3 regions of the Pedococcus sp. P2_E4 genome follow, and region 2 is predicted to be linked to each of the others. Evidence: predicted binding sites of a transcription regulator. Region 2 holds the regulator's gene; each other region holds the start of a gene.
The links. The regulator Rex, encoded in region 2, represses fermentation and respiration genes when NADH is low (regulators of the CRP and FNR family bind a similar motif). The targets are predictions, from matches to a motif close to CTTGTGAANNNNTTCACAAG.
Positions count from the first base shown of each region.

Region 1: the regulator Rex is predicted to act here: its motif matches at 7,547-7,566, upstream of AC1DV7_RS15900 (geranylgeranyl reductase family protein).
Region 3: the regulator Rex is predicted to act here: its motif matches at 4,613-4,632, upstream of edd (phosphogluconate dehydratase).

Region 1 covers NZ_JBFUEO010000045.1:8,121-16,544, forward strand. The annotation lists gene araA (L-arabinose isomerase) at 1-450, shown strand, start outside; gene chvE (multiple monosaccharide ABC transporter substrate-binding protein) at 550-1,635, shown strand; gene mmsA (multiple monosaccharide ABC transporter ATP-binding protein) at 1,735-3,285, shown strand; gene mmsB (multiple monosaccharide ABC transporter permease) at 3,288-4,706, shown strand; gene AC1DV7_RS15885 (HAD family hydrolase) at 4,738-5,388, opposite strand; gene AC1DV7_RS15890 (isochorismate synthase) at 5,385-6,689, opposite strand; gene AC1DV7_RS15895 (demethylmenaquinone methyltransferase) at 6,765-7,463, shown strand; gene AC1DV7_RS15900 (geranylgeranyl reductase family protein) at 7,581-8,424, shown strand, end outside.
Region 2 covers NZ_JBFUEO010000029.1:13,427-18,706, reverse strand. The annotation lists gene hemC (hydroxymethylbilane synthase) at 1-643, opposite strand, end outside; gene AC1DV7_RS13450 (glutamyl-tRNA reductase) at 640-1,947, opposite strand; gene AC1DV7_RS13445 (redox-sensing transcriptional repressor Rex) at 1,944-2,636, opposite strand; gene AC1DV7_RS13440 (glutaredoxin family protein) at 2,808-3,068, opposite strand; gene AC1DV7_RS13435 (sigma-70 family RNA polymerase sigma factor) at 3,195-4,088, shown strand; gene AC1DV7_RS13430 (hypothetical protein) at 4,221-5,280, shown strand, end outside.
Region 3 covers NZ_JBFUEO010000042.1:17,064-25,487, reverse strand. The annotation lists gene AC1DV7_RS15580 (hypothetical protein) at 117-851, shown strand; gene AC1DV7_RS15575 (SDR family NAD(P)-dependent oxidoreductase) at 848-1,600, shown strand; gene eda (bifunctional 4-hydroxy-2-oxoglutarate aldolase/2-dehydro-3-deoxy-phosphogluconate aldolase) at 1,962-2,639, opposite strand; gene edd (phosphogluconate dehydratase) at 2,636-4,546, opposite strand; gene AC1DV7_RS15560 (phosphate-starvation-inducible PsiE family protein) at 4,731-5,228, shown strand; gene pdxH (pyridoxamine 5'-phosphate oxidase) at 5,346-6,026, opposite strand; gene AC1DV7_RS15550 (hypothetical protein) at 6,093-6,488, shown strand; gene AC1DV7_RS15545 (oxygenase MpaB family protein) at 6,485-7,390, shown strand; gene AC1DV7_RS15540 (MFS transporter) at 7,404-8,424, opposite strand, start outside.

The DNA.
Region 1 (8,424 bases), on a different contig from region 2:
GTCTGCCCGACCATCGCCAGTGCCAGACCGCGCGTCGAGATCCACCCGCTGGGCATCGGCGGCCGTGAGGACCCGGTCAGGCTCGTGTTCGACGCCGCCCCCGGCGAGGGCCTCACCGTCGGCATGGCCGACCTCGGTGACCGGTTCCGCCTGGTGGGCAACGCGATCGACGTCGTCGACCCGCTCGCCGAGCTGCCGAAGCTGCCCGTGGCCCGGGCCGTCTGGAGCCCTCGTCCCGACCTGCGGACCTCCACGACCTCGTGGCTCACCGCCGGGGGACCCCACCACACCGTGCTCTCGACCGCGCTGCGGCGTGAGCACCTCGATGACTTCGCCGAGATGGCGGGCGTGGAGCTCGCCTTCATCGACGACTCCACCACGACTCGTGGGTTCGCCCAGGAGCTGCGGTGGAACAACGCCTACCACCGACTCGCCCAGGGCCTTTCCTGAGGGTTGGTGAAGGCACGCAGCAGCACACGCAGGACACTCGATCAGCCGGCAACAGCGCAGGTTGACTTGCACAGAATGGAGCACACAGTGGTGCGCAGAATGATTGCGGCTCTCGCGGTCGGTGCCCTGGCTGTCGGCCTGAGCGCCTGCGGCCGGCAGACCGACGGCACCTCGGGCGGCGGGTCCGCCGCGTCCGGCAAGGGCACGATCGGGGTCGCGATGCCGACCAAGACGTCCGAGCGATGGATCAAGGACGGCAACTACATCAAGCAGCAGCTCGAGGCGGCCGGCTACAAGGTCAACCTCCAGTACGCGAACGACGACATCCCCACCCAGGTCACCCAGGTCAACGACATGGTGACCAAGGCCAACCAGGTCCTCGTCGTCGCCTCGATCGACGGCACCGCCCTCAAGGGTGCGCTCAAGGAGGCCAAGGACGCGGGCATCCCCGTCATCGCCTACGACCGGCTGCTCCGTGACACCGACGCCGTCGACTACTACACGACCTTCGACAACCTCAAGGTCGGCAAGCTCCAGGCCGAGTCCCTCCTGAAGGGCCTCGAGGCCAGCGGTGCCCCGAAGCCGTGGAACGTCGAGCTCTTCGCCGGGTCGCCGGACGACAACAACGCGACCTTCTTCTTCAACGGCGCGATGGAGGTCCTCAAGCCGAAGATCGACTCGGGTGACATCAAGATCGCGTCGGGCGAGACGGACTTCAAGACCGTGGCGACCCTGCGCTGGGACGCTGCCGTCGCCAAGAAGCGCATGGAGAACGTCCTGACCAAGGCCTACTCGAAGGCCGACGTCAACGGGGTCCTGTCGCCGTACGACGGCCTGTCCCGCGGCATCATCGCGGCCCTCAAGGGCAGCGGCTACGGCAGCGGCGGCAAGAAGCTCCCGGTCGTGACCGGCCAGGACGCCGAGCTCGAGTCGGTCAAGTCCATCCTCGCGGGTGAGCAGTACTCCACCGTCTTCAAGAACACCCGTGACCTGGCCCAGGCCACGGTGAAGATGATCCAGGAGATCGCCGACAAGAAGACCGTGACCGTCAACGACACCGAGTCCTACGACAACGGCGTCAAGAAGGTCCCGACCCAGCTGCTCGAGCCGGTGGCGGCCGACAAGGAGAACATCAAGCAGATCCTCCTCGACGCCAAGTACTACACCGACGACCAGCTGAAGTAGCACCACCCTGATCGCCCGGTGGTGGCGGCGTCTCGCGTGCCGCCGCCACCGGGTTCCAAGGGCCACCGCAGGACCCGAACGACCCACCCATCCAGACCCATGCAACGAGGCGTGACGATGAGCGATCCCATCCTGTCGATGCGCTCCATCACCAAGGTGTTCCCCGGCGTCAAGGCGCTGTCGGACGTGAGCCTTGAGGTGGCGCGCGGCGAGATCCACGCGATCTGCGGCGAGAACGGCGCCGGCAAGTCGACCCTGATGAAGGTGCTCTCGGGTGTGTACCCGTACGGCAGCTACACCGGCGACATTGACTTCGAGGGCCAGCCCTGCGAGTTCAAGGGCATCCGCGAGAGCGAGAGCGCGGGCATCGTGATCATCCACCAGGAGCTGGCCCTGGTCCCGGAGCTGTCCATCCTCGAGAACCTGTTCCTCGGCAACGAGCAGGGCAGGGGTGGGGTCATCAACTGGCTCGTCGCGCGACAGCGCGCGCTCGAGCTGCTCGCCCGGGTGGGGCTCCGCGAGGACCCGGACACCCCGATCCGCGCGATCGGCATCGGCAAGCAGCAGCTGGTCGAGATCGCCAAGGCGCTGGCCAAGGACGTCAAGCTCCTCATCCTGGACGAGCCGACTGCCGCCCTCAACGACACCGACTCGCGGCACCTGCTCGACCTCCTGCTCGGCCTCAAGGCCAAGGGGATCACCTCGATCATGATCTCCCACAAGCTGGGCGAGATCGAGGAGATCGCGGACTCCATCACCATCATCCGGGACGGCCGCACGATCGAGACCCTCGACATCACCCGTGGGGAGATCAACGAGGACCGCATCATCCGCGGCATGGTGGGACGCGACCTCGACCACCGCTTCCCCCCGCACGAGCCCTCGATCGGCGAGACCCTGCTCGAGATCCGTGACTGGTCGGTCGGTCACCCCGAGGACTCCGGACGCCTCATCGTCAAGGGCGCGTCCCTGACCATCCGGCGAGGAGAGATCGTCGGCCTCGCGGGACTGATGGGCGCCGGTCGCACCGAGCTCGCCCGCAGCGTGTTCGGCCAGTCCTACGGACACAAGGTGAGCGGCGAGCTGGTCAAGGAGGGACGCGCCGTCAAGGCCAACACCGTCCAGCAGGCGATCGACGCCGGGCTCGCCTACGTCACCGAGGACCGCAAGAGCCTCGGGCTGAACCTCCTCGACAGCGTCAAGGTGTCGATCACGGCTGCGGGGCTCAAGAAGATCCGTCGACGCGGCGTGGTCGACGAACGCGCGGAGGTCGTCGCGGCCAACCGCTACCGCACGAGCATGAACATCAAGACCCCGTCGGTCGAGTCCGGCGTCGGGAAGCTCTCCGGCGGCAACCAGCAGAAGGTCGTCCTCGGGAAGTGGATGTTCACCGAGCCCGACGTCCTGATCCTCGACGAGCCCACCCGCGGCATCGACGTCGGGGCCAAGTACGAGATCTACGAGATCATCAACCAGCTCGCGGACAGCGGCCGGGGCGTGCTCGTGATCTCATCCGAGCTCCCCGAGCTGCTCGGCCTCTGCGACCGCATCTACACCCTCTCCGCCGGCGTCATCACCGCCGATGTCCCGCGCGAGCGCGCGGACCAGGAAACGCTCATGCGCTACATGACCCAGCGAAAGGCAGACTGACCATGGCCACCCAGACCGCACCCGAGCGCGTGGAGGAGCCAGCAGCCCCTGCTCCGTCGCTGCTCAGTGAGATCCGCCGGAGCATGAGCGGCAACATCCGCCAGTACGGGATGATGATCGCCCTGCTGCTGCTCGTCGTGATGTTCCAGATCCTCACCGACGGCCTGTTCCTCCAGCCACGCAACGTCACGTCGCTGCTGGTCCAGAACGGCTACATCCTCATCCTTGCGATCGGCATGGTGATGGTCATCATCGCCGGGCACATCGACCTGTCGGTCGGCTCGGTGTCGGCCTTCGTCGGTGCCACCGTGGCGCTGTCGATGCAGCGCTTCGACCTGCCGTGGCCGGCGGCCATCCTCCTGGGCCTCGCCCTCGGGTGCCTCGTCGGGGTGTGGCAGGGCTTCTGGGTGGCGTATGTCGGGATTCCCGCCTTCATCGTGACCCTCGCCGGCATGCTGCTCTTCCGCGGTCTGGACCTGATGATCCTCAACGCCGAGAGCATCCCGGTGCCCGAGTCGTTCCAGAAGATCGCCAACGGGTACATCCCCGAGATGGGGCCGGTGACCGGCTACCACAACCCCACGCTGGTCCTCACGCTGCTGGCCGTCGCCGTCATCGTCTGGCTGGAGCTCAAGAAGCGGTCCGAGCTGCGCAGCTACGGCATCGCGGTCCCGCGGCTGGTGATCTCGGTCCTCAAGCTCGTCGTCATCTGTGGGCTGCTGCTCATGTTCGGACTGCTGCTGGCTTCCTACAAGGGAGTCCCGGTCGTCGGGCTCATCCTCGGTGGCCTGGTCATCCTCTACACGTTCATCACGCAGCGGACCGTCCTCGGTCGCCACATCTACGCGGTCGGCGGCAACTCCAACGCCGCACGGCTCTCCGGGGTCGACACCCGTCGCGTCGACATGTTCGTCATGGTGAACATGGGCTTCCTGGCCGCCATCGCGGGCATGGTCTTCACGGCATACCTCAATGCGGCGAACCCCAAGGACGGGGTGAACTTCGAGCTCGACGCGATCGCGGCGGTCTTCGTCGGCGGCGCAGCCGTCGCGGGGGGCGTCGGCACGGTCACGGGCTCGATGATCGGTGGCCTCGTCATGGGGGTCCTCAACCTCGGCCTCGCCAACCTCAGCGTCGACTCGAACTTCGTCCAGATCATCAAGGGCCTGGTGCTGCTCGGCGCCGTCGCCTTCGACGTCTACAGCAAGTCGCAGGGCAAGCCGAGCTTCATCGGCATGATCCTCAAGGGGTTCCAACGAGGCGGAGGTGACGGCTCTGGCAGCCCGGGCGGCGGGACCGGTCCCTCGACCCCGGTCGCCGAGGGCGAGGAGGGCACGGGGTTCCGCAACGCCAGCCGGTCCCACACCGGGGTGGTCGAGAGCAGCGCCGCCCCACCGAGCCCACAGCCCAGCGCGGGCTAGGTGTGTACCGGCCCGCTGCGCCCGCCCCGCCTCAGTGGGTCGGGCGCAGCGGCAGGCCTCGGACGACGAGGTCCTCACGAAGCGTCTCGGGATCGGTGAAGCGGATCGCGTCCAGCCCCGCCTCGAGCGCCGCCATCACGTTGGTGGCGCTGTCGTCGATGAAGATGCTGTCGTCGAGCCCGCCCCGGTGCCTGATCCGCTCCTCGAGCACCTCGAAGATCTCGGGGTCGGGCTTCCCGACGCCCTCCTCGCCGGACACGATGATGTCCTCGAACAGGTCGAGGAACTCGAAGCGGTCGAGGGCCCGCGGGAACAGCTCTGCCGACCAGTTCGTCAGCGCGAACAGGGGCACCTCGGCCTCGTGCAGCTCGCGCAGGATCGCGACCGTGCCCTCGATCTGCTCGACCATCGAGGCGTCGAAGTTGGCGCGGTAGGCGCGGATCTCCTCGGCGAGGTGAGGGTGGGCGGCCACGGCCGACTCCTCGGCCTCGGCGATCGGGCGGCCGAAGTCGTTCGCGGTGTTCCAGGCCCCGAAGTCGAAGGCCTCGTCGGCGAGGAAGGCCGCGGCGCGCTCCTGGCCCACGGCCGCGGCGATGGCCGGCGCCGGGTCCCAGCGGATGAGGACGTTGCCGAGGTCGAACACCACGGCGTCGACGGGGTTCGGGGCGAGCTCGTGGCTCATGAGGCCTGGACGAGGTCGGTGTCGGTCAGGGCGTCGCGCATCGGGACGAGCTTGGCGTCGGACTCGGCGACCTCGGACTCGGGGTCGGACCCGGCGACGATGCCGCACCCGGCGAACAGCCGCATCGCCGAGGCGTCGCCGGGCTCGAACGCCCCGCAGCGCAACGCGATGCCCCACTCGCCGTCACCGGAGGCGTCCATCCAGCCCACCGGGCCGGCGTAGCGCCCCCGGTCCATGCCCTCGAGCTCGCCGATGACCCGGTCGGCCACCGCCGACGGGGTGCCGCACACGGCGGCGCTGGGGTGCAGGGACGCGGCAAGGCTGAGGGACGTCGCGTCGTCGGCGAGGACACCGGCGACGTCGGTGGCGAGGTGCATCACGTTGGACAGGTGCAGGACGAACGGCGACTCAGGGACGTTCATCGACGAGCAGTGCGGGCGCAGGGCGTCGGCGACCGACCTGACCGCGTACTCGTGCTCCTCGAGGTCCTTGCTCGAGCGGGCCAGCGAGGCGGCCAGCGCGAGGTCGTGCTCGTCGTCGCCGGTGCGGCGGATCGTGCCGGCCAGCACCCGTGAGGTGACCAGGCCCTTCTCGAGGCGCACCAGCATCTCGGGGGTGGCGCCCACGAGCCCGTCGACCGAGAACACCCACGTCGTGTCGTAGCGCTCGGCGAGCCGGGAGAGCAGCCAGCGCGGGTCGATCGACTCGTCGGCGCTCACCCGCAGGTCGCGGGCGAGGACGACCTTGTCGAGCTCGCCGTCGGTGATCCGCTGGACGGCACGCGAGACCGACCCGGCCCACTGCGTGGGCGACAGGGCGCCGTCGGCGAAGGCGACCCCCTGGGGCGAGCGCGGCGTCGACGGGTGCGGCACGACCGGCGGCGGCAGCTCGGAGTCGGTGCCGATCGAGGTCACCCACCAGCGGCCGTCGCGGGCGCCCACGACGACCTCGGGCACGACGAGCGTGGCCCCGACGGGCGAGTCCGCGGCATACGAGACCGACCCGAAGGTGACCGGGCCGGTGCCGGGGAGACGGACGTCGTCGCGCACGACGGCGTTCTCGACCAGCGAGCGCCACCAGCGCTCGGCGGCGGCGAACCGGTCCGGGCCGTGGGCGGTGAACTCCAGGGCGCGGCCCCAGCCGACGAGTCCCTCGCCACGGCGCACCCAGCTCGCGAGCTCGCGCGGGTCGGCCGCGTCGGGCAGCAGCGCGAGCAGCGCACCGGGGTCGTCGAGTGCCACGGTGCGGGCGACGACGGGTATGCCGCGTGGCTGGCTCGCGGGCGCGGGGAGGCTGGTCATGTCGGGGAAAGCCTACGGCGGGGGTGGGTGCGGTCCGCGACAGGAGGTCGCCTCGGCGGGTGCGAGGATGTCGCCATGAGCCGCGCCAGCCTGGACAAGGACCCCCGCGACGTCGCCGCGATGTTCGACGACGTGGCGGGCAAGTACGACCTGACCAACGACGTCCTGTCGCTGGGGCAGGACCGGCTGTGGCGCCGGGCGGTCCTCAAGGCCGTGGCCGCGCAGCCGGGCGAGACGGTCCTCGACATCGCCGCGGGCACCGGCACGAGCAGCGAGCCGTTCGCGGCTGCAGGCGTCAACGTCGTGCCGGCGGACTTCTCGCTGGGCATGCTGCGCGTGGGCAACCGTCGCCGGTCCGACCTGGGCTTCACGGCCGCCGACGCCATGCGGCTGCCGTTCGCCGACGACAGCTTCGACGCCGTGACGATGTCGTTCGGCCTGCGCAACGTCGCCAGCGTCGACGCGGCGCTCGGGGAGTTCCTGCGGGTGACCAGGCCGGGTGGCCGCCTCGTGGTCTGCGAGTTCAGCCAGCCGGTCAACGCGGCCTTCCGCAAGGTCTACTCCGAGTACCTCATGCGCTCCCTGCCGCCGATCGCGCGCAAGGTGAGCAGCAACCCCGAGTCGTACGTCTACCTCGCCGAGTCGATCCAGGCGTGGCCCGACCAGCGCGCCCTGGCCGCCACCGTCCAGCGGGCGGGCTGGACCGAGGTGGCGTGGCGCAACCTGACCGGCGGCATCGTGGCCCTGCACCGGGGCACCAAGCCGCTCGCCTGACCTCGGCACGGGGGTCGCGAGCGGGTTAGGTTCGCCTCACTGGTGACCGGGAGGCCGGGCGGGAATAGACTCCGCATTTGAAGTTCGTGAAGTTGTTCACAAGCGTGTGAGGCAGGCGTGACAGAGACCATCAGCGGGGCTGGCGTGACCACCCCGGCGACCGAGACGGCCGACGTGATCGTCGTCGGTGCGGGGCCCGGCGGGTCAGCCACCGCGGCCTACCTCGCGATGAGCGGGCTGGACGTCCTCCTGCTCGAGAAGACCAGCTTCCCGCGCGAGAAGGTCTGCGGGGACGGCCTGACGCCCCGCGCCGTCAAGGAGCTCATCACCCTCGGGATCCCCACCCCCGAGGAGGACGGCTGGATCAAGAACCACGGCCTGCGGATCATCGGTGGCGGGATGCGCCTGTCGCTGCCGTGGCCGGACCTCGCGTCGTTCCCCCCGTACGGGCTGGTCCGCACCCGCCAGGACTTCGACGACATCCTCGCCCGGCACGCGGTGAAGCACGGCGCGCGGCTGCGCGAGTCCACCAACGTGACCGGCCCGATCCTCGACGGGTCGGGCGCGATCGTCGGGGTCACCGCCAAGGCCGTCGACGACAAGGGGCGCTCCACCGGGCCCGAGCTGCGCTACACCGCCCCGCTCGTCGTCGCGGCCGACGGCAACTCCTCGAGGCTGTCCCTGTCGATGGGTCGCGAGAAGCGCGAGGACCGCCCCATGGGCGTCGCCGTCCGCACCTACTACACGAGCCCGCGCCACGACGACGACTACCTCGAGTCCTGGCTCGAGCTGTGGTCGACCGACGACGCCGGCAAGAAGGTCCTCCTGCCGGGCTACGGCTGGATCTTCGGCGTCGGCGACGGCACCTCGAACGTCGGCCTCGGCATCCTCAACACCTCCAGCGCCTTCGGCAAGACCGACTACAAGGACGTCATGCGTCGCTGGGTCGCGACCATGCCCC
Region 2 (5,280 bases):
TGGACGGGTCGTCCTCGCGGCACTCGACGGCCAGGGCTCCCTGGCCGGGCGCGGGCAGCACCTGCAGCGGGTCGATCGTCTCGGCCACCTCGTCGAGGCGCCCCAGCCGAGCCAGGCCTGCGCGGGCGAGGACGACCCCGTCGAGGGCGCCGTCGCGGGCCAGGGCGATGCGGGTGTCGACGTTGCCGCGGATGTCCTTGAACTCCAGGCCGAGGCCCAGGGCGGCGAGCTGGGCCACGCGCCGGGGGGACCCCGTGCCGACGACGGCCCCGGCGGGCAGCTCGCCGACGGTGGCGCCGCTGTGGCTGACGAGGACGTCACGGGGGTCCTCGCGCTGGGGGATGGCGGCGACGACCAGCCCCGGCTCGGGGGTCGTGGGCAGGTCCTTGAGCGAGTGCACCGCGAGGTCGACCTCGCCGGCGAGCAGGGCTCGACGCAAGGCTGCGGCGAACACGCCGGTGCCGCCCAGGGTGCTCAGCGACGCGGTGGACGTGTCGCCCTCGGTGACGATCTCGACGAGCTCGACGGTGTGGCCCAGGGCGCGCAGCCGGTCGGCGACCCAGGTGGACTGGGTCGTCGCCAGCGCACTGCGCCGGGTGCCCAGGCGCAGGGTGGTGCCGGTCGTCACAGGGGCGGCACTCACGGCATACCTCCCGTCTCGGGCGGCACGGAGGAGGTGACGGCCTGGCCGGGGCGCAGGTCGAACAGCTGGCGCAGCGCCTGGGCGTAGTCGTCGCCCTGTCCGTCGATCGCCAGCTCCTTGACCCGCACGGTGGGCGTGTGGAGCAGCTTCTCGACGATGCGGTGCACCGCGAGGTGGACGGCATCGCGGCTGTCCTGGTCGAGCGTCTGCAGGCGCTGGTCGAGGCGGGCCAGCTCGGCGTCGACGACGTCGGCAGCGTGCGACCGCAAGGCGGCCACCGTCGGCGCCACGGACTCCGCGGCGCGCGCGGTGAGGTAGGAGGCGACCTCGCCGATGACGAGGTCGGCGACCTCGCGCACCTGGGGAGGGGTCGTGCCGCCCGACAGCTGCTCGCCCAGGGACGCCAGCCCCGCGAGCGTGACGCCGCTGAGGGACGCCACCTCGGGAGCCACGTCGTGGGGCAGCGCGAGGTCGACGTAGACCTGCGGACGACCGGCGCGAGCCACCTGGGCGTCGCCGGCGGTGGCGAGGTCGACCACGACGCCCGTCGAGCCGGTGCACGAGATGACGACGTCGGCGCCCGCGAGCGCCCGGTCGACCTCGGCCAGAGGCCGCGCCGTGGCCCCGGTGCGCTCGGCCAGGCGGACGGCCTTGGCCAGGGTGCGGTTGACGATGGTGAGCGAGCCCGCGCCGCGACGGGAGACGGTGGTCGCGGCGAGCGAGCTCATGCCGCCGGCGCCGACGACCAGGACGTGCAGGCCGCCCAACGGACCCAGCTCGCGCTCGGCCACCGCCAGCCCGGCCTCGACGAGCGAGACGCTGACCGAGTCGATCCCGGTCTCGGTGTGGGCGCGCTTGCCCACCCGCAGGGCCTGCTGGAACAGGCCGTTGAGCGCCGGGCCCGCGTGACCGGCCTTCTGGCCCTCACGCAGAGCCGTCCGCATCTGACCCAGGATCTGGGCCTCACCGACGGCCATCGAGTCGAGCCCGCAGGCGACGGTGAACGCGTGGGCGATGGCGCGGTCCTCGTAGTGCACGTAGAGGTGGTCGCGCAGGTCGTCGGCGGAGACCCCGGTGACCTCGGTCAGGGCGTCGGCGATGTCGGTCACGGCACCGTGGAAGGTGGCCGACTCGGCATAGACCTCGGTGCGGTTGCAGGTGGACACGACGATCGCCTCGGAGAGGTTGTCGCGGCGGACCAGCCCGGCCGCGAGCGCGGCGCGGCCGCCCTGGTCGAGGGACATGGCCTCGAGCAGCGGGACGGGGGCCGTGTGGTGGGACAGCCCGAGCACGACGAGGCTCACCGGTTCACCACCTGCGGCACGGCGTCGAAGCCGCCACCCGCGGCGAGCGCCTTGCGCTGCTCGTGGAAAGCAAGGATCTGCAGCTCGGTCGACAGGTCGACCTTGCGGACGTCGACGTCGTCGGGCACCACGAGCACGCAGGGCGCGAAGTTGAGGATCGAGCGCACGCCGGCCTCGACGAGCTGGTCACAGACGGCTTGCGCGGAGGCGGCCGGGGTGGCGATCACTCCGATCGCGAGCCGCTGCTCGCGCACGAGGGAGCCGAGGGAGTCCATCGGCTGCACCGCCAGCCCGGCGATCTGCTCGCCGTGCAGGGTCTCGTCCTGGTCGAGCAGGGCCACGACCCGGAAGCCCCGCGTCGCGAAGCCGCTGTAGGCCGCGAGCGCGTGACCGAGGTTGCCCATGCCGACGATGGCCACGGCCCAGTCCTGGGTGAGGCCGAGCTCACGCGAGATCTGGTAGGCGAGGTGGTCCACCTCGTAGCCCACACCGCGGACGCCGTAGGAGCCGAGGTGGGACAGGTCCTTGCGGAGCTTGGCGCTGCGGACACCGGCCGCGGACGCGAGCTCCTCGGACGAGACGGACGTGATGCCGCGCTCGGCCAGACCGGTCAGGGCCCGGAGGTATTCGGGTAGCCGTGCGACCGTGGCGTCGGGAATGCCCCGACGAGCGCTCGGGTCGGCTGACACGATGGATCCGGCTCCTTCTCTTCACGGTCGGTCCACGCCTGGCTGGAGCGGACTGGAGCCCCGTCAGATTACGCTTTTGTGAACGGATGCACAAAGTCACAAGCGGTCGTCCCACGCCAGGCGTGAGCCACGTCACTCGGGGGTGCTCCGGGCGGCTCGGCAAGGGGCTGGTCAGCCCGTCAGGGCGGCGCGCAGCCTGGCCTCGTCGACGCGCCAGTAGTCGTGCTGACGTCCGTCGACCAGCGTCACCGGGATCTGCTCGGCGTACTGCTCCGCGAGGACCCGGTCCTCCAGGATCGACACCTCGTCCCAGGCCACCCCGAGCTCCGCGGCCACCCGGGCGATGACCTGCCGCGCGTCGTCGCACAGGTGGCAGCCCGGTTTGCCGATGAGGGTGACCCGCGGGGTCACGGCGCTGGGAGTGTCTGGCACCTGACCAGCGTAGGCCGGGCGGCAGGTCCCGTCCGGACCCTCGACCAGGCTGCGACGACCTCGTCTCAGCACTGTTGGCGTGCGGAGGCGCTCCTTCGGACCTGTTTGCCATGGGACGAACCGGCGATGTGGCGCAGGTCTCCTGACAAGTGGGCAGATTTCGGGGAAACTGACTCTCCGTCAGGAGGTACCCCCATCCGGTCACGGAGTCTTCGCAGCGCCGCGAGCCCGCTCGCGGGGCTTCGTCCTGCCCCGGCATACCAGCTGGTCCCCGTCGCGGTCGCCGGCCCTGGCCTTTCCCGCCACCACGCCACTGACCCCCACGGCCTGCACGCGGCCACCGCCGACTTCCTGACCTCGCTGCGGACGCTGCTCAGCGTCGCCGGTGAGGCCGGGATGCTGTCCGGTGGGGCCGGCGACGGCTCGTCGGCAGCCCGGGCGGGGTTCGGACCCGGCGAGGCTCCCCAGGACTTCGAACGCATCTCCGCCCTGGTCGAGCTGGCCCAGCGGGGCGACGCCGAGGCGTTCGGCATGCTCTACGAGCGCTACGTCGACGTCGTCTACCGGTATGTCTACGTCCGCGTGGGTGGCTCGCAGCTGGCCGAGGACATCACCTCGGAGACGTTCCTGCGGGCCCTGCGACGGATGGACTCCTTCTCCTGGCAGGGCCGTGACATCGCGGCGTGGTTCATCACCATCGCCCGCAACCTGATCACCGACAACGCCAAGTCGGCCCGGTTCCGCATGGAGGTCTCGACCGCCGACATGCTCGACGCAGACCCTCGGGTCGAGGCGGCCCCGGACAACGAGGTCCTCGACCGGCTGCGCAACGAGCGGCTCCTCCAGGCCGTCAAGGGGCTCAAGCCCGAGCAGGCCGAGTGTGTCGTGCTCCGCTTCCTGCAGGGGCTCTCGCTGGCCGAGACCGCCAAGGTCCTCGGCAAGTCCGAGGGCGCCGTCAAGCAGCTCCAGCTGCGGGCCGTGCGGGCCCTCCACCGGGAGCTCGCCGATGTCGCCCTGTGACCCCCGCCCCGCCGTGGCCGAGGACCGTGGATTTCGCGACGGATCGGTGCGTAACTTCCTGGCTCGGACCTCGTTCTCAGTACGACAGGCCGCGGCAGCGGTGACAGCAGGGCTGGGGAGCGAGGTTTCGGCATGCGTGTGATCAGCCGACCGGCCGACCGGTTCCAGCGCGCCCTCGAGGGCGAACGGATCTCCGACGAGCAGCTCGCGGCGTTCGTCGCGACCAGCCAGCACCTCGTGGCCGTGGGCTCGAGGGCACCCGGCGCGACGCCGGACCCCGACTTCGTGGTCGCCCTGCGCGAACGGCTCATGGCCGAGGCAGCCACCCTGCCCACGCCGAGTCTCGCGGCGGCCCGTGCTGCCGCCTCGCGCCGTGCCGCGGCGCGCGGCGGCCCGGTCGTCGTGGTCGTGGGTCGCGGGCTCCCCCGCGCCCTCGCCGGAGCAGCCGCCTCCGCGCTCGTCGTGGGCAGCATCGTGGGCATCGCCTCCCGCAGCGCGGTCCCCGGCGACAGCCTGTATGCCGTGAAGGGCTGGCTCGACGGCGTCGCCGTCCGCCTCGCCGACAGCGACTTCGAGCGCGGCACGACCCACCTCACCCAGGCGCAGAGCCACATCTCGGATGCCCGCGACCTCGCCGACCGCTCCCAGCCCGACGCCGAGGACATCAACACGGCACTGCAGGGCGCGATCGACAGCGTTCGCGCGGGCCAGCGCGACCTCGATGCCGCCTGGGTCGAGACCGGCAACCCGCAGGCCCTGCTGGCGCTGCGCGACTTCACGGCCCGCGCCCTGCCCCAGGTCGACGCGCTGCGCACCGAGGTCCCGGCTGCCGCACTGCCGCGCCTGGGTCAGCTCGAGGCGCTGCTGAGCGACAGCCAGCAGACCGCTGCACGCCGCCTCGCGGCCTGCGGGTCGCACTGCTCCGGCATCGACACGGCCAGCTTCGGACCCGCCGCCCTGCCGAGCTCGCTCACGACCGCCGGCAGCACGGGGACGGCCGGCCCTTCAGGGTCGTCCAGCACGACGTCGTCGTCAGGAGGGATCACCGTCCCGGGTGCCCCTGTCGTCGGTGGCGGCTCGTCGCCCGCTCCCGGCGTCTCGGTCGGTGGTGGCGGTGCCACCGTCGGCGGCCCCGGTGGCGGCGCCTCGATCGGCACCGGTGGGGCGACGCTCAACGGACCCACGGTCTCGG
Region 3 (8,424 bases), on a different contig from region 2:
CGACGGGGCGCGACGGGGCGCGACGGGGCGCGACGGGGTGCGACGGGTCGGCGCGGTCATCTGCGAGGGCGGGACGCCCGCGGCTCGGGACCAGGCGCTCCCGGTAGGTTCGGGACATGGTTCAGGACACGGGCTTCGTGGTGCCCTCACGCTTCTGCGGTCCTCCCGAGTCGGGCAACGGCGGCTGGGTGAGCGGTCACGCCGCCGCCCTCCTGTCCCCCGGCCCGCAGGAGGCTGTCAGCGTGCGGCTGCGCACGCCCCCGCCGCTGGACCGGGCGATGACCATCGAGACCCTCGACGACGGCAGGGTGCGCGTGGTGGACGGCGAGCACCCTGTCGCCGAGGCGGCCCGCGCGCCCGCACCGGGCGCGGACGGCATACCGGGTCCGGTGTCGTTCGCCGACGCGGAGGCGGCCGGCGAACGCTACGAGGGCCTGCACAGCCATCCGTTCCCGACGTGCTTCTCGTGTGGCACGCGTCGCGAGTCCGGTGACGGGCTCGGCCTGCGCCCCGGTCGGGTGGGCGGGGGCGACGCGTATGCGTGCTCGTGGGTGCCCGCCGCGGACGTCGACGCCGAGACGGTCTGGGCAGCGCTGGACTGCCCGGGCGGCTGGGTCGCCGGCGTCGCCGACCGGCCCATGGTCCTCGGCACCATGACCGCCCAGGTCAGCGCGCTGCCCGCGGTCGGTGAGCCGCACGTCGTGATGGCGTGGCGGCGCGGCGCCGAGGGACGCAAGCACCACAGCGGCACTGCCCTGTATGCCGCGGACGGACGCCTGCTCGCCCGCGCCGACGCGACGTGGATCGCCGTCGACCCCACCACGATCCGCCCCGCCGGAGGACGCTCATGACCACGTTGGAGAAGAAGCTGGCCGTGGTGACCGGGGCGAGCAGCGGGATCGGCGCCGAGACCGCTCGCCAGCTCGCCGCTGCCGGGTTCGAGGTGGTGTGCGCCGCACGACGCGAGGAGCGGATCACCGCGCTGGCCGACGAGATCGGGGGTCGTGCCGTGGTCTGTGACGTGTCGTCGGCCGACGACGTCGCACGGCTCGCCGGGACCGTGGGCGACCGGCTGGACGTCCTGGTCAACAACGCCGGCGGCGCCCTCGGTCTCGCCCCGACCGCGTCCACGTCGGTCGCGGACTGGCGCGGCATGTTCGAGTCCAACGTCGTCGGCACGCTCCAGGTCACCCAGGCGCTGCTGCCCGCGCTCATCGCCTCGGGTGCAGGCACCATCATCAACGTGGGCTCGATCGCGGGACGCGTTGCGTACGAAGGGGGTTCGGGCTACGTCGCCGCCAAGCACGCCGTCGCAGCGATGACCGAGACGCTCCGGCTCGAGCTCGTCGACCAGCCCGTGCGCATCGAGGAGATCGCGCCGGGCATGGTGCACACCGAGGAGTTCTCGCTGACCCGGTTCGGGGGCGACGAGGAACGCGCGGACGCCGTCTATGCCGGGGTGTCCGACCCGCTCGTCGCCGCCGACATCGCCGAGGCGATCGTGTGGATGGTGCAGCGTCCCGCCCACGTCAACATCGACCTGCTGGTCATCAAGCCGAGGATCCAGGCAGCCCCGCACAAGGTGCACCGGGGCGGCTGACGGTCGCCCATCCACGGCCTCCTCGCGACCACCCCGCAAGAAAGTCGTTGCACAGGTGGCCGTCGGCGAATTAGCGTCGAGGCACACGGAAGGGAGGTGGTCCAGGAAGTGATTTCTTATTGGACGCGTGAGGTGACTGCGCGCTAGCGCACCTCGACTGCTCGAGGGGCGTCATCCGGCGCAATCCCAAGCAGTTCACCGCAGCCCGTGGGTCGTGCAGGTCGTCCCCTGCACTCGTCGTGCCGCTCGTTTCGGCAGGCAGGCCCGCGGGCTGTTCCATGCCCCGCGCACGTCCAGCCGGGTAGGTCCAGCCGCGCAGGGCAGCCGGGCAGGTCCAACCGCCAGGTGCAGCCGCGCAGGTTCAGCCGCGCAGGGCCGCCGCCTCGGCGGCGAGCGCCTCGATCCGTGCCCAGTCCCCTTGTGCGACAGCGTCCTTCGGGGTCAGCCACGAGCCGCCGACACAGCCGACGTTGGGCAGCGCGAGCCACGCCGCGGCCGTCTCGGGGGTGATGCCGCCGGTGGGGCAGAACCGCAGCGTCGGGCACGGACCGCTCACGGCGGACAGGTACGGCCGACCGCCACTCGCCTCGGCCGGGAAGAACTTCATCGCCTCGAGCCCGGCCTCGGCCAGGGTCAGCATCTCGGTGAGGGTGCCTGCACCCGCCAGCAGCGGCAGTCCACTCGCCAGGGCCGCTTCGAGCAGTCGCGGCGGCGACCCGGGGGTCACGAGGAACTTCGCGCCGGCGTCCTGCACCTGGCGCACCTGCTCCGGCGACACGACCGTACCGGCGCCGACGACCATGCCCTCCACCTCGGACGCGACCGCCTCGATCGCCGCGAGGCCGGCCTCGCTGCGCAGCGTGATCTCGATGACGGGGATGCCGCCGCGCACCAGGGCCCGCGCCAGCGGGACCGCCTGCTCGACGGACTCCACCACGACGACCGGGATCACCGGCGCGAGGTCGAGGACGTCGACCTCGCCCCGCAGGACGGGCGTGATGGGGGCGGGCTCCACGCCCAGCGTGCTGGCGGTGGTCATGCGGACTCCTCGGTCAGGAACGGTGCGGGGGTGTGGTCGTGGGTGCGGCCCAGGCTGGCGAACACGTGGGCGCCCTCGTCGGCGCGCCCGACGGCCGCACGCATCGACGCGAACAGCTCGCGACCCGTGCCGACGCCGTCCTCGGTGACCCGCGGCGAGGGCAGGCGCGCGGCAAACTCGTGCTCGTCGACGAGGACGTCCAGCCGCCCCGCGACCGAGTCCACGCGCACGACGTCGCCGTCGCGCAGCTTGGAGATCGGGCCCGCGTGGACGGACTCCGGCGTCACGTGGATCGCCGCGGGGATCGCACCCGACGCCCCACTCATCCGGCCGTCGGTGACGAGCGCCACGGCATACCCGCGCTTCTGGAGGACCCCGAGCGACGGGGTGAGGGCGTGGAGCTCGGGCATGCCGTTGGCCGACGGGCCCTGCTCGCGGATCACGACGACGACGTCACGGTCGAGCTCGCGCCGCGAGAACGCCTGCAGGAAGCCCACCTGGTCGGTGAAGACGCGCACCGGCGCCTCGACCACCCGGTGCTCCGGCGCGACGGCCGAGACCTTGATGACCGCGTGGCCCAGCGAGCCGCCGAGGACCCGGAGGCCGCCGTCGGCGGCGAACGGGTCACTGGCCGGCCGGAGGACGGCGGGGTCGCCGGACTCCGTCGCGATGTCGGTGAACTCGAGGCGACCGTCGACGAGCACCGGCCGCCGCGTGTAGAGCGAGAGCCCCGGTCCCGCGAGCGTCAGGACGTCCTCGTGGGCCAGCCCCGACTCGAGCAGGGTGCGCACGAGGAACGGCGTGCCACCTGCCGCGTGGAAGTGGTTCACGTCGGCCGGGCCGTTGGGGTAGATCCGGGCCACCGAGGGCACGACCGCCGACAGGTCGTCGAAGTCCTCCCAGGTCAGGTCGATCCCGGCCGCCGCAGCCATCGAGATGAGGTGCATGGTGTGGTTCGTCGACCCACCGGTGGCCAGGAGCGCGACCACGCCGTTGACGACGGACTTCTCGTCGACGACCTGGCCGATGCCGTACGGCCGGTCGGACGCCGCGATCTGCGCCACCCGCCGGGTGGTCGCGTCGGTCAGGGCGTCGCGCAGCGGGTCGTCGGGGTGCACGAAGGCCGCGCCGGGCAGGTGCAGCCCCATGACGTCCATGAGCATCTGGTTGGAGTTCGCGGTGCCGTAGAACGTGCAGGTGCCGGGCGAGTGGTAGGACGCGACCTCGCTCTCGAGCAGCTCGTCGCGCCCGACCTCGCCGGCGGCGAACGCCTTGCGCGTCTCGGCCTTGTCGGCGTTGGAGCGACCCGACGCCATGGGTCCGGCCGGCACGAGCCCGGTGGGCAGGTGGCCGAACGACAGCGCGCCCGCCACGAGCCCGGGAACGATCTTGTCGCAGACACCGAGCATCAGGGTGCCGTCGAAGACGTCATGGCTGAGCGCGATGGCGGTCGACATCGCGATGACGTCCCGGCTGAACAGGCTCAGCTCCATGCCGGCGCGACCCTGCGTGATGCCGTCGCACATGGCGGGGACCCCGCCGGCGACCCGGGCCACCGCGCCGACCTCGCGAGCGGTGGTCTTGATCTGCTGTGGGTAGTGCTCGAAGGGCGCGTGGGCGCTGAGCATGTCGTTGTAGGACGTGATGATCCCGAGGCTCACACCGGTGTCGGCGGCCATGGTGGTGCGGTCGCTGCCGCCGCAGGCCGCGACGGCGTGGGCGAGGTTGGAGCAGCCGAGGTCGGTGCGCGCGGGGCGCAGGCTCAGCTCGGAGGCGGCGCGCGAGATCCGCTCGAGGTATGCCGTGCGGCTGGCACGGCTGCGCGCGGCCAGGCGGTCGGTGACCTGTGCGACGACGGGGTGCAGGGGGGTGGGGGCGGTGTCGGGGGTACCGGGGGTGAGGGCCAAGAGGGCTCCAAGGGGTTGCGACGGTTCGAGAGATCGGACCGCGCGAACGGCGACACTGACGCGCGCGTTGTGATTCAGTTCACAAGTGTGACCACGTCGGGGCCGACAGTCTCCGGCCATCCCGCCATACGGACGGGTAGCGAAGGGGTCGCCACGTCACCGCAGGTCCGGGAGGATGTCCCGCATGGGCCCCATGACCGACTGGACCGAGCGCGGCATCGAGCGGGCCGAGAACGTCATCTACCTCGTGGTGGCCACGATCCTGTTTGCGGTTGCCGCCGTGGTGATGGTGGCCACCGTGGGCAAGTTCCGCGACCTGTCGGGCTCGAGCGTCGTGGAGGTGTCGGCCGACATCCTCGACCTGCTGCTGCTGGTCTTCATCGTGGTGGAGCTGCTCTTCGCGGTCCGCACCACGCTGTCGCGACGCGAGCTGATCGCCGAGCCGTTTCTGCTCGTGGGCATCATCGCGTCGATCAAGGAGATCGTCGTGCTGTCGGTCAAGGCCCCGGACCTGCTGGGCAAACCCGAGTTCGCCGACACGCTGCGGCTCATGGGGCTGCTGACGGTCACGATCATCCTGCTCGCGCTGTCGTCGTTCCTGTTGCGGCGCAAGGAACGAGAGCCCAGCGAGGGCGCCAACTCCGGGCACGGCGACGGCCAGGTGGAGACCGCGGCCAGCTAGTGGGCCCACCGTAGAACGCCTGGCCCACGAGGATGCATGGGCCAGGCGCACCCAGGTGGGCCAGGCGGGGGCCGCGGGGCCGCGGGGACGCGGGCCCCCGGGGACGCGGGGCGCGCGTCAGGGCTGGCGGCGGAACAGACGCCAGGCGCCGGCGTCGTCGAGCGAGCCGTCGCCCACGCGGCTGAACACCAGCCGGTCGTGCAGCCGGTTGCGCCGCCCACCCCAGAACTCCACCTCGTCGCAGACCACCCGGTACCCGCCCCAGAAGTCGGGGACGGGCACGTCGGTGGGGTCGCCGTGGTCGGGGAACTGCGCGGCATACCTCTCGTAGGCCTGCTCGAGCCCGGCGCGACCCTCGATGGGCTGGGACTGGCGCGACGCCCACGCGGAGATGCGCGACGCCCACGGACGCGAGCCGAAGTAGCCCGCCACCTCATCGCGCGTCAGCTCCTGCGCCGTGCCCCGGAACCGGATCGCGCGGAACATCGCGGGCCACGTCAGGCTGGCGGCGATCCCTCCGGTCGCGGCGATCTCGACCGCCTTGGTGGACTCGGTCCCGGTGACGAAGCCGGGCCCCCGCTCGTCGAAGAACCGCATGAGCACGGTGCGCACGTTGGGGCGTCCCTCGGCATCCACCGTCGCGACCGACAGGGCGAGGGGCTCGGGCACGTCGGCCTCGACCTGGGAACGCGCAATGGCGTCGCCGACCCACCGCTGCGCCTGCTGCCAGGGCGTCGCCGCGATGTCGGCCTCGGAGATCCCGTCGCCGCTGTAGTCGGTGCGCTGCACGTGGGTCATGGGTCGAGATTAGGGTGAAGGCTCGAGCATTCGTCAGTGAGGCAGTGCAACCGTCAGGGAGGCAGCATGCCCAGCAAAGGCAAGGCCGTCGGCAACCTCGTGAAGTGGGGGGTGAAGTACGGCCCCCACGTGGTCGTGCTCGCGCAGCAGGCCAAGGAGCCGGCGATGAAGGCCGCCCAGACCGCCCTCGACCGGCAGAAGGCCCGGCGCCGCGCCATCGAGCACGCCGCCACCGTGCGCGACGGGTCGTTCCTCAAGACCTTCGACCCCCGGGCCGACCACAGCGAGCCGATCTGGGTCGTCTTCTCGGGTGACGAGCCCGTGGCGGCCCACCCGACGACCACGACACCGATCACCGAGCTGATCGCCCGCAGCGACCTCGCGACGCGGGTGCGACCCGCCGACGTGCCCACCCCGGCACAGCGGATCCGGCGCCTGTCCCGTCCCGGGCGCAAGGCATGACCCCGCTGGCGCCGGTGGCCGACCAGGCCAGGCGCCAGCTTGCCGCGGTGCTGCGGTCCAAGGTCGCCGGCGACGACGCCCGCGCCAAGGCCGAGCGCATCTGGGGCGCCGAGGGACCTCGCTGGTTCACGCCCGACGACCCGATCTGGCGGGTGCACGCCGACGCCGCGATGTTCCCGGGCGGGATCCGCGCCCTGCTGCTGCAGTCCCTGCACCCGCTCGCGATGGCGGGGGTGGCCGGGCACTCGGGCTACAAGGGCGACCCGTGGGGGCGGCTGCAGCGCACCAGCGAGTTCCTCGCCACGACGACGTTCGGGACGGTCGAGCACGCGCAGGAGCAGATCGCCCGGGTGCGCTCGATCCACGACCGGGTGCGGGGCAAGGCGGCCGACGGTCGCCCCTACTCCGCCGGCGACCCCCACCTGCTCACGTGGGTGCATGTGACCGAGGCCGACAGCTTCCTCACCGCCTACCAGCGGTATGCCGTCGCGCCACTCACCGCCGAGGAGGCCGACCGCTACGTCGAGCAGAGTGGCGTGGTCGCGCGGGAGCTCGGGGTGCCCGACCCGCCGACCACGGTGGCCGCGCTGCGGGAGCGCATCGAGGGCTACCGCCCCGAGCTCGAGTCCACCGAGGCGGCGCGGGAGGCCGCCCGCTTCCTGCTCGTGCACCCGCCGCTGCCGCTCGCCGCCAGACCCGGGTATGCCGCGCTGGCGGCAGGTGCGGTCGCGATGCTCCCGCGGTGGGCACGGCTGCCCTTGCGGCTGCCCTGGTTGCCGGTCACCGAACGGCTGGTCGGTCGACCGCTGGGTGGGCTGGCCACGTCGACGGTGCGGTGGGCGATGTCGGACGCGACCGACGAGCGTCGCCGGGCAGCGCTGCAGCGGGGCGCCTCGGCCTGACCAGCGAGCGCGGCTAGGGCGTCGGGTGACGGGCGTCGTAGCGCACGAAGCCGGGTTGCAGCCGGGCCAGCACACCGATCGCCACGATGCACGCGATCCCCCCGACCACCGCCGTCATCGCCTCGCCGATGCCGCTCGCGAGGAAGCCACCGGCCAGCTCGCCGAGCCGCGGCCCTCCGGCCACGACGACGATGAACACGCCTTGGAGCCGGCCGCGCAGGTGGTCAGGCGTCGCGGCCTGCAGGATCGTCGTGCGGAACACCGCGCTCACCGAGTCGGACCCGCCGGCGACGGCCATCGCCACCAGCCCGACCCACAGGGCGGCGCCTCGGCTGAGCACGTCACCCGCGGCCAGCATGGCGACCCCGAAGCCCGAGATCGCCGCTCCCCAGCCGACGATCGAGACGAGGATCGCCAGGCCCTGCCGTCGCACCTGGCCGAGCCGACCCGAGAAGAACATGGCGAGGATGCCACCCACCGCAGCGGCCGCCGACAGGGCGCCGACGGTCTTGGCGCCGCCACCGAAGATGACCGCGCCCGCCGCCGGGAACAGCACCCGCGGCTGGGCCAGCAGCATCGCGGCGATGTCGGCGAGGAAGGTCATGCGGACGTTCGGACGCGTCGCCAGGAAGGCGAACCCGTCGAGCACCGACCTCAGCCCCGGACGCGTCGGGGCGGCTCCGTCCGCCGTGGGCTCCGGCGGCAGGGCGGGCAGCCGGGCCAGGCCCCAGAGCGCGGCGGTCGTGATGACCGCATCGGCGGTGTAGGCCGCCTTGAAGCCACCCCAGTCGACCAGCACCCCGGCCAGCAGCGGGCCGACCGTCATCGAGGCGTTCATGGCGAACACCGACAGCGCGTTCGCCGCGGGCAGCAGCTCCCGCTCCAGGATCCGTGGGTAGATCGAGGTACGCGCGGGAGACGTCACCGCGAACGCGCCGTTCCACAGGGCCACCAACGCATAGAGCAGCCACACGTGGGTGTTGCCCAGCCAGGCCTGCAGGGCGCACCCGATGCTCGCGACGAACGCCACCGAC